2 linked regions of the Verrucomicrobium spinosum DSM 4136 = JCM 18804 genome follow. The protein of the gene in region 2 interacts with the protein of the main gene of each other region in a pairwise test. Links are inferred from orthologs where the notes say so. Each region holds a gene or a part of one and is shown on either strand. Other genes may lie near its edges.

What was found.
Region 1: the proteins of dprA (region 2) and recA interact in binary tests that used the Bacillus subtilis proteins (3 or more experiments, as listed by UniProt). The link is inferred for Verrucomicrobium spinosum DSM 4136 = JCM 18804 from one-to-one orthologs.

The regions. Positions count from the first base shown.
Region 1 is NZ_ABIZ01000001.1:8,012,774-8,022,542, forward strand. Bases 4,264-7,146 are described here. They hold recA (recombinase RecA), read right to left. Parts: upstream 6,326-7,146; coding sequence 5,201-6,325; downstream 4,264-5,200. Other genes in these bases: VSP_RS32305 (dienelactone hydrolase family protein), read left to right, coding at 4,264-4,723; VSP_RS32315 (type II secretion system F family protein), read right to left, coding at 6,448-7,146. In the rest of the region: VSP_RS42850 (leucine-rich repeat domain-containing protein), read right to left, coding at 1-1,087; VSP_RS32300 (phenylacetate--CoA ligase family protein), read right to left, coding at 1,772-3,112; more of VSP_RS32305, read left to right, coding at 3,572-4,263; more of VSP_RS32315, read right to left, coding at 7,147-7,446; bifunctional diaminohydroxyphosphoribosylaminopyrimidine deaminase/5-amino-6-(5-phosphoribosylamino)uracil reductase RibD, read left to right, coding at 7,539-8,603; VSP_RS32325 (outer membrane protein assembly factor BamB family protein), read right to left, coding at 8,719-9,769. UniProt on the Bacillus subtilis protein: Multifunctional protein involved in homologous recombination, DNA repair and competence.
Region 2 is NZ_ABIZ01000001.1:5,574,802-5,578,891, forward strand. The notes cover bases 1,317-4,090. They hold dprA (DNA-processing protein DprA), read right to left. Parts: upstream 3,369-4,090; coding sequence 2,265-3,368; downstream 1,317-2,264. Other genes in these bases: lnt (apolipoprotein N-acyltransferase), read left to right, coding at 1,317-2,252; aroB (3-dehydroquinate synthase), read right to left, coding at 3,606-4,090. In the rest of the region: VSP_RS22760 (hypothetical protein), read left to right, coding at 1-369; more of lnt, read left to right, coding at 501-1,316. UniProt on the Bacillus subtilis protein: Protein that helps load RecA onto ssDNA during transformation. Binds cooperatively to circular ssDNA, is able to bridge different segments of DNA. Favors the loading of RecA onto SsbA- or SsbB-coated ssDNA and formation of RecA-DNA filaments.

The sequences.
Region 1 (9,769 bases), 2.4 Mb from region 2 along the record:
CACCGAGACGGTTGATGGAGGCAAACAAACCGGTAAGTCCCACACGCCCCTCCGACTTCAAGAACTCAAAGTAGGAGGCGATGTGCCGCGCACCCGCAGGCGTGATGCCATTGGCATCAATGTAGAGCGTGCGCAGGGTGGAGTTCTTCCGCAGGCTGCCAAAAAGCACGGCGATGCCCTCGTCAAAGAGCCCGGTATTTGCCAGATCCAGCGTCTCCAGGGAGGCATTGGTCTCCAGCATGGAGGCAAGATGCTGCACCCCTTCAAGATGAAGCGGATTGCGCTTCAACCACAGGGATTTCACAGTGCGATTGTCCCGCAACGCGTCCGCGAGCGCAGCCGAGCCGCTGGTGCCGATGCAATTCCCGGCCAGATAAAGGGTCTGGAGGGACGCACCTGTCTGGGGATTGCTCACCAACCGGGCAACCTGAGCGGCACCCGCATCCCCCACGATGTTATTGCCGAGGAGGAAGTGCTGGACGTTGACATTGTGTTGCACGGAATCCACCAGGGTGCCGATGTGGCGGTCGGCCACGACCTGCTTGCACATGTCCATGCGGCCCTCGCAGTCGAGAGCACCACGCGTGAACTCCATGCGGGGCAGGGATTCAGGAGCGCCTGTGCCGGACTCCAGATGCTGGAACACGGGTTTCAAATCTTCCAACGGGGCGATATCCACCGGCATGGGTGTAGGATGCAGGATGCCGTCCGAGAACGGCGCCTGCAGAAGGGCTTCAAACTGGGCACGATGTCCCGGGAGCCGGGCGATGCGGTACGGATTGTCCTCCACATGCGTTGGCTCCTCGATCTCGCGCTGCTCCAGCCAGGCCTGGCGGAGCTTTGCCAGCAGGCGGCCATACTGGATGTATGCGAACGTCCGGTCCTTGTCTTCACAAGGGAAGAGATGGCGGGCCAGACGATGGGCCAGCTGCGTTCGTTTGTCCTCCGATCCGCCCAGACGGGGCGCGATCATACCACTGTCCCCGACCCGACCTCCCGCGGCGAGACACGCCTGATCTTCGGCCAGCTTGGCAGCCAGCAGCTCGAAGGACAGTGTTTCGTTTTGGATGAGGGCATGAGTATGCATGGTTTTTAGGGGTGTGGTTTTCACGGCGGCATGCAGACACCTTGTTGGTGTAAACCGCATGACCGCGCCGCCTAAAAGAAGCGGGGTGTATTTGTCTGTTGTTTCTTTTGGGGTGCTTCTTTTTTGAAGACGGGTGTTCATCTATACACTCTTTGCCGGAATTGGCAAGATTTTTTGCATTAGGTTCCCGATTTTTTTAAAAATTGGGGTGCGGAAAATGAGGCCGACGATTCCCATGGGCGGCGTGGAGAATATTGGGAGAGCCAAGTTTTACACACCTTGGTTCCCACCCATAACATACCTTGTGACATTCCCGGGTGGGAAGTTCACACTGGCAGCAGCACGAGGCGCATCATCGCAACCGGGCTTGGGAACTCGAACCCGGAGGGTTCACCATGCGTAGCCACGGGTCGACCGAGTGTAGCGAGGGCTACCCGTGGAAAGCTTCCATTCAGATGCTACCGCGGAGCGGTAAGCCCATCGTGTGGCCAGACCCCTGACGTCATTCCCGAGATGCACCCAGCAGATTCTCTGGTCGCTATGGGCCTACCGCTCCGCGGTAGAATTCGACCCCCAACCAACCATGGGTAGTCCTCGCTTCGCTCGGCCGACCCATGGCTATTCATGGCGAACCCTCCGGGTTCATGAGACAACGGGCCAGACAATTCCTAATTCCTAATTCCATCACTCCTTCACCACCAGACGGAACTTTCCAGAGCGTGGATCTACCGCCAGATCATCCACCTCCTCCACCTGGAATCTCACGTTGGACATCTCCTTGCCCTCCAGCAGCCCGCGCAGGGTGCGATGGACGGCTTCGTGGGTGGAAGTTCTTTCCTCTACTCCGAGGCCGTTCTCCAGGCGGGCGCGAAAGCGGAAGGAGGTCTTGTCCTCCAGCACCACCTGCCAGGCGTTTAGGCCCGGCACAACCAGTTCTGCCACAACAATCGGATGAATGAAATCCTCCTGCCCGTGCACGTTCGTAAAGACAAGGGCGTTCTCTTGCCGGCCCACCACCTCCCGTACGCGGGTATAGGGGTACCGGCTGGGAGCGGCCTCGCGGTCGGGCACCAGCACGTCGTCCATGCGGTACCGGATGAGGGGCATGGTCTCGTTGAACAAATTCGTCACTGCGGTGTAGTCGTCACCCAGTTCAAAGATGAGGTCGTCCTCCAGCAGGTGCATGCCTTCCACCCCGCGCAGTGACATGGCCATGTAGAGATGCTCGCTGGAGGCGTAGCCATTGAGCACGGGCACGCCGAAGACCCGCTCCAGATACGCCTTCACATCCGGCAGCAGCGGTTCGCCGCCGTTGCCCAGTTCCGTTGGCTGGATGCGCAACTCGCCGCGCTCCTGGGCCTCGGCCAGCATCTTCAGGATGGCTGCGTAGCCGCTCAACACCTCCGGCTGGAAGCGGTTGAGCTCCTCCACGATCTTGCCCAGCGGCTGGCCGACATCGAAGGTCCGCACGTCGTGGAAGAAGCTGTTGGACCCCTGGTTGCCAGTCAGCATGAGACTCACGCCGGCAAAGTGGCCCTGGGTGGCTGCGACAAATGCCACGCGCTTCCGCCACCGCAAGCGTGAAGCCCGCGCCACCTGGCTGGCACCGCGAATCCAGTCGGCCTTGGAGTAAACAAAGTAACCGATGGTGCCAGAGGTGCCAGACGTGTGCAGCACGTGATATTTGCCATCCATCAACTCCGCCGGATCCGCCGAACGGGCGAGGAAATCGGCGATGCGCTGACGGCTGATCTGGCGGTCCGTGACGATTTCGTCAAAATGCTCATTCACCTCCCGCTTGGTCAGCAAAGGGAAGTCCGTCGGCACACACGTGGCGGGGTCGATCTGCCGCTCTTTCATAAGGCGACGGTAGTATGGGGATCGCGCTTGCGCCCAAGCCGCAAGTTTGCGGAATTTGCGCAGCTGCGCCGCCTCCAGTTGCGAGCGGGTGAAACGGCCATTCCGCCAGTGATTCCACAAGGCCTTAAGCCACAGAAAGGATTCTCTAGGGGGGTGAAACCTCATGGCGATGGGAGATATTTTGGAGTTCCCGGACCGGGTTGTGGTCTTGGGAGACAGAGGGATACGTGCAATCGGGATCAACTCACAGCGGCATCCGGACAGGACCCTTAGACACCGCGTTTCGCATTTCGTAGCGGCCCCGAAAAAATCAAGGGCCGCTTCGCAGGAGACGTAAGACTTGAAGACTCCTGACAGAAGACCTGAGCAGGACCTGTAGGAGGACATTCCGCAGAACCTGTCACCCATGGGAGTCTCCAACCGGGCGGGCGACCTCAGCTAGGCTTCCCACTTTCCTCCCTCAACATTTCGCTGACCGCCCCCCCTAGTTCGAGGCATCACGTCCACTTAAGCCCACCCTGCCACTGTCGGTGCCATGGAGAAAAGCGCAGACGTGATGATAAGACCCGCACTCTGGCCCATTACTATCCGGTCTCGCCTCGTTCCCTGTCTCTATCCACGCTCATGCGCCCTTCGTTCCTGCCGCCTCTTCATGCTGCCATCCGCAGCCTCTCCCTGCTCGCCCTGACAGCGGGGATTGCGTCTGCGGTCCACGCCTCCGATGTAGAGCTCACCGAGACCGTGCAGCTCCCGGAGTGTCACAGCCTCGGCTGGGTGCGGGCCAACACGCAGCCCAAGGAACAGAAAACCTGGGACGGTGTGCTGGATGAGGCCAAGTGGGGCACGCCCTCCCCGCAGCAGGCGGTGTCCCGCAACTGGGACTGGCGGCTCACCGATGAAGAGTGGCGGCAGGCGGTGGCAGCCAAGGGCGAGGGGAAGAAGGAGGACGTGAAGTTTGACCTATGGATCCCCGCCGGCGTGAAAACCGCAAAGGGCATCGTGGTCATGTCCGGTCACGGCAGTGGAGAAAACCTCTTCAAACATCCGGAACTGCGCAAGCTGGCTACAGAGCTAAACCTCGCACTGTTCAAGTTCGTGGGCAATCCCATGCAGCGTGGCTTCTGGCCCCGCAGTCTGCTTTACGACCGGCTCAAGGAATTCGGCCAAAAGTCGGGACACCCTGAGCTGGCGAACGCGCCGCTCTTCCTCTACGGTCACTCCAACGGCACCGGCTTCTCTGCCATTTTCACCGCCACCGAGAGCAGCCGCGTCTGGGCCTGGGTGTCCATGCGACCCGGCACGACCTTCCAGGTGTACCAGCCCGGAGCGGCTCAAGTGCCTGGGCTTGTGATCTTTGGCGAAGACGATCCCTTCCTCGCCCGCCCTTCCAAGGAGGAAAACCTGACCGTGGTGGAAGTCATGCGCAAGAAACACGCCGCCCTCTGGACCTCTACCGTGGAGCCCAAGACGGGTCACGGCCCCGGCGGGAAGACCTGGCCCCTCGTCTTCTCCTTCCTCCGCCATACTTTCGCCGCCCGGGTACCCACAGATAGTGATCCGGGAAAAGGACCGATCAAACTGACCGTGCCCGCCGTGGAATCCGGCAACCTGGGGAAGAACTGGGATCCGGCTACAGGTGGGTATCAGACGCTCAAGACCGCCCCGTTTCAGACCTACTCCGGCGAGAAGGCAACCGCATCTTGGTTGGTGAATGAAGCGTTTGCCAAAGACTGGCAGTCGTTCCAGAGGGAAGGGAAGGTGGCGGGAGGTTCTTAGACCCTGTTTGGACAAAAACATTCCATTGTGACATTGCCACCCACTGTGGAGGGCTTCCAAGCGCACTGGGTGGATGGTCGCGATCGGCACCATCGTAGCAAGGACATGCGTTCAACTCAGCCCCTCTGCCACCGACGGCACGCCCTGAGCCTCCCGCGCCCAGTTCAGTCCCGAAGGCAAGGCAGCGCCACGGTCATGGGACATGCGCCCCGGACCGACGAAGACGGTCGGACGACTTCTCGACCATGCCCGACAAGAGAAGAAGCCGGACGGGGCCACTCGGTCCGTCCGGCTTCTTTAGTTTCAGGGGGTGTGTCAGTAACCGAGGAACAAAAATGGCCCCAGTCTCCCCGAGATAAATAATGCGCCGACGGACTTCCCTCCAGCGGACAGGATCTGTCCGCTGCCGAGATCGTGGAACCGACGCAGAGGGGTGCGAGCCAGCCTGGCATTGCCCTGCTGTCCTTCCCCGGTGAATTATTCTCCGGCTTCGTCGTCGCTGATGGCGGCGCTGGGCAGGCCCGCGCCGTTGCTGCGGCTGCTTTTGCTACCGCTGTTGGCGAGTTTCTCAGCGAGGCGGGCTTTGACCTGCTCTTCGACGTCCGCATAAAGGGCGGTGTCGGCCTTGAGGGCCTCTTTGCAAGCGTCGCGCCCTTGGGCGAGTTGAGTGCCCTTGTAGCTGATCCACGATCCGCGCTTCTGAAGGATGTCGTACTCGAGGGCGAGGTCGAGCAGCGAACCCACGCCGCTGATGCCTTCGTTGTACATGATGTCAAACTCGGCCTCAGTGTACGGAGGCGCGAGCTTGTTTTTCACCACCTTGACCTTGGTGCGGTTCCCGGTGGTGGTGCCGTCCGAGCTCTTGATGGCTCCAATACGGCGGATGTCGATGCGGACGCTGGAGTAGAACTTAAGGGCCTTGCCACCAGGGGTCGTCTCGGGGTTGCCGAACATGACGCCCACCTTCTCACGGATCTGGTTGGTGAAGATGCAGCAAGTGCGGGCTTTGGAGATGATGGCGGTGAGCTTCCGTAGGGCCGCGCTCATAAGGCGGGCTTGGGCCCCCACGGTGGCGTCGCCGATCTCCCCTTCCAGTTCCTGGCGGGTGACGAGGGCGGCCACGGAGTCGATGACGATCACATCAAGGGCGTTGGAGCGCACCAGCGTCTCACAGATGCGCAGGGCTTCTTCACCGCTGCTGGGCTGGGAGACGAGGAGCTCTTCCATCTTCACTCCCAGTTTCCGGGCGTAGTTGGGATCAAGAGCATGCTCCACGTCGATGAAGGCGGCCAGACCGCCGGTTTTCTGAGCCTGGGCGATGACCGTGAGGGTCAGCGTGGTTTTACCGGAAGATTCCGGGCCGTACACTTCGACCACACGACCGCGGGGAAAGCCGCCTATGCCAAGAGCTTGGTCAATAAGGAGGTTGCCAGTAGGAATGATGGAGATTTCCGTGCGATTCTCCTCGCCCATCCGCAGGATGGAACCTTCACCATAATCCTTGTGAATCTGCTGGATCGCCATCTCCAGATTCTTGGCCCGGGCGTCTGCAATCTTGTTGGAGACGGGTTCAGAGGACGTTTCTTTGGGTGCGCGGGCCATACGGTGTCGGTATTAGAGTTTGGTGAACAGTTGAGAGCGATAATGTTCGATTGAACAGGAGTTGCAACTCCTATTTTGAGAAATGTTTCTGCACTGGAGGTCACTGCCCCAGTGCAGGAGGCTTAGATGCCGTCCAGCATCTGCTGAATCATGCCATGCGGGCCCATGTAGCTGAGGGCCATGCTGATCACCCGCCAAGCGATGTAAAGCAACACCAAGACGTAAAAAATGCGGGGCAGCCACTCGGCGGCCCGATCTTGGGCGCGGGAGGCGAGCTCGGCCTCGGCGCGAGCCCAGCGACCCATCTCGATGTCCAGTGTTCCTGTCTGTTCCGCGGTATCCACGGCGCTCCCCAAGGATTTGGGAAGCGCTCCGGTAGCTTTCAGCGCTGGTGCCAGGGCCTGACCGTCCTCCACACTCTGGGCGGCCTTGAAGCCTGCCCCCTCCAGCACGGCGCTCTGGGAGGCTTTACCCGCCATCCGCAGGATTTCTGAGATGCGCAAAGCCGCCAGCAGCCCCGTCTCGAACACCTGACAGAACCGGGCGAGCGCCCAGTGGCGACGTGCGCCGCCCACCAGCGGAATGCTGCCCAGCAAGCGGTCCACCCCAGGGGACTGGGCGGCCATCTTGAGCACGAACCACCAGCAGGCCCCCAACACGGCTAGCGCCGCCCAGATCATCAGCAAGCGACCGCCGGTCTGGAGCAGGTAGTCCTGCAAGCCGCCGCCATTCCACATGCGGGTGAAATCCGGGAAGAGAGCGCCCACATGCAGCAGAAGCACGGGGTAAATGAGGGCCCCGATGGCCTTGTCCCGGCTCTTTTGGCGAAGCTCGAAGTAGTGCGCGAGGTGCTCGCAGGAGGCCTCGAGGCGGCCGCCTTTCTCCCCAGCATCCAGCAGGCTGATCTCCAGGGGTGTGACAATGCCGGCGTTGTGCCGGGCCACGGATTCTGTGAAGCTGAGCCGTTCGGCCAGCCCTTGTTTGATGCCGTTCAGGTAGGAACGCATGGAAGCCGGGGGCCCCTGCTCCAGCAGCAAATCCACGGAGCGGTCCAGATGCATGCCCGCCCCCAACAGCTTGGCAAATTCATGGTAAAGCTGGGCGCGCTGCTTGGTCGTCATGCACGCGCATCAAAACACAGGCCGGGGGCGCAACACAAAGGTTTTCCGGTGAAAGGGCATCTTTGTGTGGTAGAGCGGAGGAGGTTCCTCACATGCAGCTCCCAGAAGACGAAAAGTGGATGCGCCTGGCCCTGGCCGAGGCCCGGCGTGGTATTGGTCTCACCTCGCCCAACCCCGCCGTAGGCGCGGTCCTGGTGAATGAGGGCCGCCTCATCGGACAGGGCTGGCACCATCGGGTGGGCCAGCCACACGCGGAGGTGGAGGCTCTACGGAACGCAGAAGCGAACGGTCACGGGGCGGAGATTCGCGGGGCGACGGCCTATGTCACCCTCGAACCCTGCTCCACCCACGGTCGCACTGGCGCATGCACGGTGGCGCTGGCGAAGGCCGGGGTGAGCCGCGTCGTCTATGGAGCCACGGATCCCAATCCGGGGCATGCCGGGGCGGCCGACCGTCTGCTCCAGGAGGCGGGCATCGCGGTGTTGAGCGGCGTCCTGCGTGAGGAGTGCGAGGAGGTACTGCGCCCCTTTGCCAAATGGATCACGACCGGCCTGCCCTATGTGGTGGCCAAGGCGGGGCAAAGCCTGGATGGCCGCCTCACCCGCCCTCCGGGGGAATCCCAGTGGATCACCAGCGAGGTCTCACGCGCTCATGCCATGCAGTTGCGGGTGCAGAGTGACGCCATCCTCATCGGCGCGGAGACGCTCCGCCGTGACAACCCGCGGCTCACGTTGCGCGGCGATGCCGTACCGGAGGGGAAGATCCAGCCCTGGCGCGTGGTGGTGACCCGCGGAGGGGATTTGCCCAGGGGCGCGAACCTGTTCAATGACGAGTTCAAGGAGCGAACCCTCGTGCTGGAGGGGGAACGTTGTTTCCCTGAGATCCTCCAGGAACTGGCCGCCCGGGGAATCACCAGCTTGCTGCTGGAGAGCGGCGGCAACCTTCTAGGCCAGGCCTTTGCCGCTGGGGCGGTGGATGAGGTGTGCTGGTACATTGCCCCCAGAATCTGCGGCGGCGGCACCATGGCGGTGGGCGGGCTTGATTTTGCCCTGGGAGCGAAATCCGTGGAGCTGGAGAAGGCACGCGTGGAGGTGTTGGGGAGCGATGTGTGCGTGCGGGGGTTGGTTGTCCGGCAAGTGGCGGAGAGGGCGGGTTGATGTGGCCAGCCCCTGATTCCGTGCAGCATGCGAGAGGTCACCCCAACAGCCTCCTGCTGGCCGCTCCACCAGGTTCATGATATAACCCTCCACACGAACCAATAACCTCGCCTCCCTACCAAACCTGCCACGCCCGCAATTCAGAGTCGCTCCTGGCGAACACGCGGTTCCCGGCGAACGCTGGATGCGCCCAGGTCTTGCCAATGATCTGATGACGGGCGAGCTCCTCCATCTTCTCCGGAGTGAAGCGGGCGTAGAAGAGCTCGCCGCTGGCATTGAGGCCGCAGGCGAGATTCTGCTTTTCATCCAGCCAGACGAGGCTGATCTGGGGGTTGCGGTCTTTGGGCGTCAACTGATGGCCGTCTTTCCACTGCACCCTGCCGTCCTGAAGACGGAAACAGACGACACCCTCCGCCTTGGTGAGGAGGTACACGTACCCGTCCTTGTACAGGGGCTGGCTCATGAGGCCGCACAGGTTTTTTTCCTCGCTCCAGGCAAGGTTCACCTCCTTGACGTCCTTCTCCCCCAGACGCAGGGCGCGGGAGCCGTGCCAGTAGCCGGACACGAAGAGCAACCCCTCATGATACAGGGGCTGGGCAATAGAGACGCCATAGGTGATTTCATAGGGAAAGCGCCAGTGCTCCACGCCCGAGTCCGGGTTCATGCTGGTGATGTGCTTGGGGCCCCACTGGATGAGCTGGGGACCGGTGGGCGACTGGATCACGACGGGGGTGCAGTAGCCGGCGGGATCACTGCCACCGCGCCAGCGCTCGCGCCCGCTGGCCAGGTCCAGAGCCACGACGCTGCCACCCGGTTGCGCTCCGCAGTGCAGCAGCACGGTGTCCCTCCAGAGGAAGGGGGAGGCTGCGAAACCCCAGGTGGGGATGACGCCACCGTGGTCCTTCACCAGATCCACCTGCCAGTGCACCTTGCCGGTGATCGCATCCAGACACACCGCCACGCCCCGGGCGCCAAGAGTATAGGCACGCCCTTCATGCACTGTCACTGAGGCACGCGGACCGTTGCCGTAGTCCATGGAGTCGTAGCTCGTCGGGTAGGAGTGCTCCCAGTGCAGCTTGCCGTTGGCTGCGTCAAAGCACAGGACCCTCTCCACCTCCGCCTTTCCGGAGCCCGACTGGCGGTCCATCACATACACCTTGCCCTGG
Region 2 (4,090 bases):
CATGGGCCCCCTCGTGGCAGTGAACGCCGCTTTCTGGAGGCCACCCGCAGTTTGGAGGCTGCCAGCCATACCCTGAAATCGGACGTGGAATCCCGCCAATCCCCCCGTAAGCTACAGGGTACCTTCTACTCGCTGAGGAATGCGATGGATCAAGTCTCCCAGTCCAGCCAGGACGTGCGCCTGACGGAGCGGACCCGGAGCCTGCTCTGGCAAACCCGCACCCTGGTGAAACAGGTGGAGGACCAGAAAGGTTACCTCTTTGCCCGTGCTGAAGACAGGGACCGTCATGATCACGACCATGACCATGATTACGACAAGGGCCGGCCCCGGGGTCCTGGTGGGATTCTGAAGAAGCTCTTCGGGAACTGATCTACCCTCCTTGCTTTCAGCGTGAGTCACTGGCGTGGCTCACGCTTTTTTTGGGGCAGCTCCCTGACCAGCCCACACCTGCCATATCCGCCACTTGCACGAATCTCCCGTTTGCATGAAGGGAATGCCCCATGCGGCTCACCCGTTATCTCCTTGCCCTTGCGGGCGGATTTGCCCTCACTTTTGCCTACCCTCGCTGGAACATCGGCCTGCTTGCCTGGCTCTGGATCTTCCCCGTTCTTTACGCTCTCTGGAGCAACCGGCTCTTCAGTCTGGAGAAAAAGAAGTCCAGAGTGCGACACGGATTCAAGGTCGGCTACACGGCGGGACTCGCCTTCTTCGTGCCCAATCTCGCCTGGATACGGCATTCCTCCCGGGTGATCCATGGAGCCGTCGGCAACGAGTGGATGGGCTGGGGCCCCGAACTGATGGGCATGGGAGCGGTGCTCGGGTTGAGTTTTTACCTGTCTCTCTATTGGGGCCTGTGGGGAGCGTTCGCCGCATCCATCGCCCGCCCTCGCATCAGCGCGGACGGATTGCCGACCGCCGGAGATTCAGGAAAACTTTTCAGCGTCTCTCTGGAATCTCTGCGGTCTGCGTTCCTCACGGGTGCCATGTGGGTGGCCTGCGAGTGGCTTCGCGGCATTGTCATGACCGGATTTGGCTGGAATGGTCTTGGAGTCGCCCTCCACTCTAACATTGCCATGATCCAAAGCGCGGATCTGGTGGGGGTCACCGGCCTGTCCTTTCTCCCGGTGTTTGTCGCCGCCATCGGGTACAACACCGTGCTGCGTTTTCGGCAGGAAGTCCGCACCTCCCGCGTCCGTCCCCATGCGGACTTCTTCCTCGCCATCTGCCTCTTGCTCGCCAACTTCGGTTACGGTGTGTATCAGCTCTCCCGCCCCTCAGGAGAGTCAGTGCGCCTCAATCTCCTGATGGTGCAGCTCAACCTGCCCCAGGGTGAAAAGTTCCTGGCAAGGGGTACGGGTGAAGGGGTCGAGGAAATCTACCACGGACTGGCACGGCTCACCGAGCTCTTCGTGACCCGTCCTTCGGACAACAAACCCGATCTCGTGATCTGGCCGGAAAGCGCCCTCCCCTACCGCTTCCATGATCCCAATCACATTCCCTTCCTCAACGACGTGCTCGGCATGGGAGACTTCTCCCTGCTGACGGGGACGGACATCGAGCTCCCCAATGAGGCAATGTACACCGGAGCCGCTCTCATGAAAGGGACCTTCGACAACCACCAGCTTTATCAGAAGATCCATCTCGTTCCGTTCGGCGAGTACCTGCCGCTCCGGGAGATCCCTCTGGTGCGTGCCGCATTGGGGAACGTGCTCCCGGGCGATTTTCAGCCGGGCACTTCCACCGAGCCTCTCCTGCTTGATCGTCCTGAAGGCGTCCAGTTGATCCCGCTGGTCTGCTTTGAAGACACTGTGGGTCGGCTTGCCCGAAAGTTCGTCCGCGAAGCCCCCCAACTCATCGTCAACCTGACCAACGACGGCTGGTTCCTTCAGAGTGAAGAAAACGAGGTTCACCTCGCCAACGCCATCTTCCGCTGCATCGAACTGCGTCGTCCCATGGCCCGGGCGTGCAACACGGGAGTGACATGTTTGATCGACGCCCAAGGTCGCATCCCCAAAGGTGCCAAGTTGATGGACCGCAAAGGCAGCGTCTTCACCAAGGGAGTTCTGGATCAACAGGTCAAGATTGAGAAGAAACCGGAACTCACGTTCTACGCCCGCTTCGGCGATCTGTTCTCCATCGTCATGCTCAGCCTCTGTGGACTCACCATCGCAGGGAAACTCATCTTCTCTCGCAAGAAGAAGACCGCCCCATCTCAAACGGGTGAAGCAGCTTCAGGAGTCAACATGCGATAAAGAACCAAGAACCTATACCAGCCTCACATAGAACTTCCCGGGCAACGGTTTCACCACGCGTTTGATCTCCAGTTTCATGAGGGTGGCCGACACCAGTGAACCGGAGAGGGGGCTGCACCGTTCAGCGATTTCATTGATGTGAGCCTCTCCTGATCCGATGGCTTCGAACACGGTTGCCTCGTCTGGAGCAAGCGTGACGCCCGGCTGCACACTTTCCATCTTGGGCGCTTGCGGCTCAGTCGGGAAGAGTGTCATCAAGTCGTCCAGCACATCTCCGCCATCCAGGATGAGCTTGGCCCCCTGTTGGATGAGCCGGTTGCAGCCTTGCGATGACGGCCTGTCGATGTTGCCTGGCACCGCATAGACCGTCCGCCCCTGTTCCACGGCTTGTTGCGCCGTGATGAGAGATCCGCTTCGGCCCGGAGCCTCCACCACCACAATCCCGCAGCTCCATCCGCTCACAATCCGGTTGCGCATGGGAAACGTCTGCTTGTCCGGCGGACAATCCACCGGGAATTCACTGATCACGGCCCCGTTTTCAGCGATCTTCTCTGCCAGGGCTTTGTTTTCTGGCGGGTACAGTTTGCCGTGACCTGAGCCGATGACCGCAATCGTCCGCCCCTTGCTGGCCAGCGCCCCCTCGTGGGCCGCAGTGTCGATGCCTCGCGCCAGACCGCTGATCACACTGTAGCCGGCATACGCAAGCTGGAAGCCCAGCTTCTTGGCCGTGCTCAAGCCATACTGGGTGGCATGCCGTGAACCCACGATGCCGATCCCATGCTGATCCCGCGGGAGCAGCGTTCCCTTCACGTAAAGCACCAACGGCGGATCATAAATCTGTTTCAACAGCTTGGGATAGCTCGCGTCCTCCTGCGTCAGGATGGTGAGCTCTTCCTCCTCGATTCTCCGCAGTTCCCGGCTCAGATCCACCCGATCTTCCCACCCTGCCACCACTTGGGCCAGCTCTTCCCCAAAGCCCTCCACCCGCTTGATATCCGACGCCAGAGCCGACAAGGCCTCCACCGGCCCACCAAACCACTCCACCAAGCGCCGCACCCGAACGGGACCGATTTTGGGAAGAAGGTTGAGAACGAGGTAGGCTTCGGTACGGGTCATGGGAGGACAAAGTGGCAATGGTCAGCGCGAAGAAAAACAACTACTCATTTGTACAGTTGTCTTCACGAGTGTCAACTCCCACCATGTCGCGCTACTTCCTGCAGCGAGGTCTGCATCTCATGCCCGTGCCCTAGCAGCAAAGGGTCCCTCGATCACGGCGCTTGATCCCCAGCGCCCCAGCGTCTTGGACTGTTGCCAGAAAGTCTGCACCAATAATCGAGGCTGCCTGAAAACGCTCTAAAACCGCAGCCCTTTGATCGCAGTGATGATGTGCGCTTCGGTCACTTCCTTGCTCACGTAGGCATCGCCCAGCGCCCGCAGCAAGACAAAGCGAATGCTTCCTTCGCTGAACTTCTTGTCGTGTTTCATGTAGTCCAGGATGGTCTCGGTGGTCATCCCTTCCGGAAGCCGGGTAGGCAGGTTGAAGAGCTTCACCATGTTGGCGATCTTCGCGCGACCAACAGGCGGCAGTCCGGCAAGCTGAGCGGACAATGACGCTGCCGCAATCATGCCGAGGCTGATGGCCTCCCCGTGCAGTAGCTGACCATAGCCTGCGCTGGCCTCAATGGCATGGCCAATGGTATGGCCGAAATTGAGCAAGGCCCGCTCCCCCTTCGTTTCATGTTCATCCGCTTCCACAATGCGGGCCTTGATTGCCACATTGCGGTGAATCAAAGCGGCAAGATCGCCTTTGCCCTCTGCCACTTCGGCGATGGCTTCAA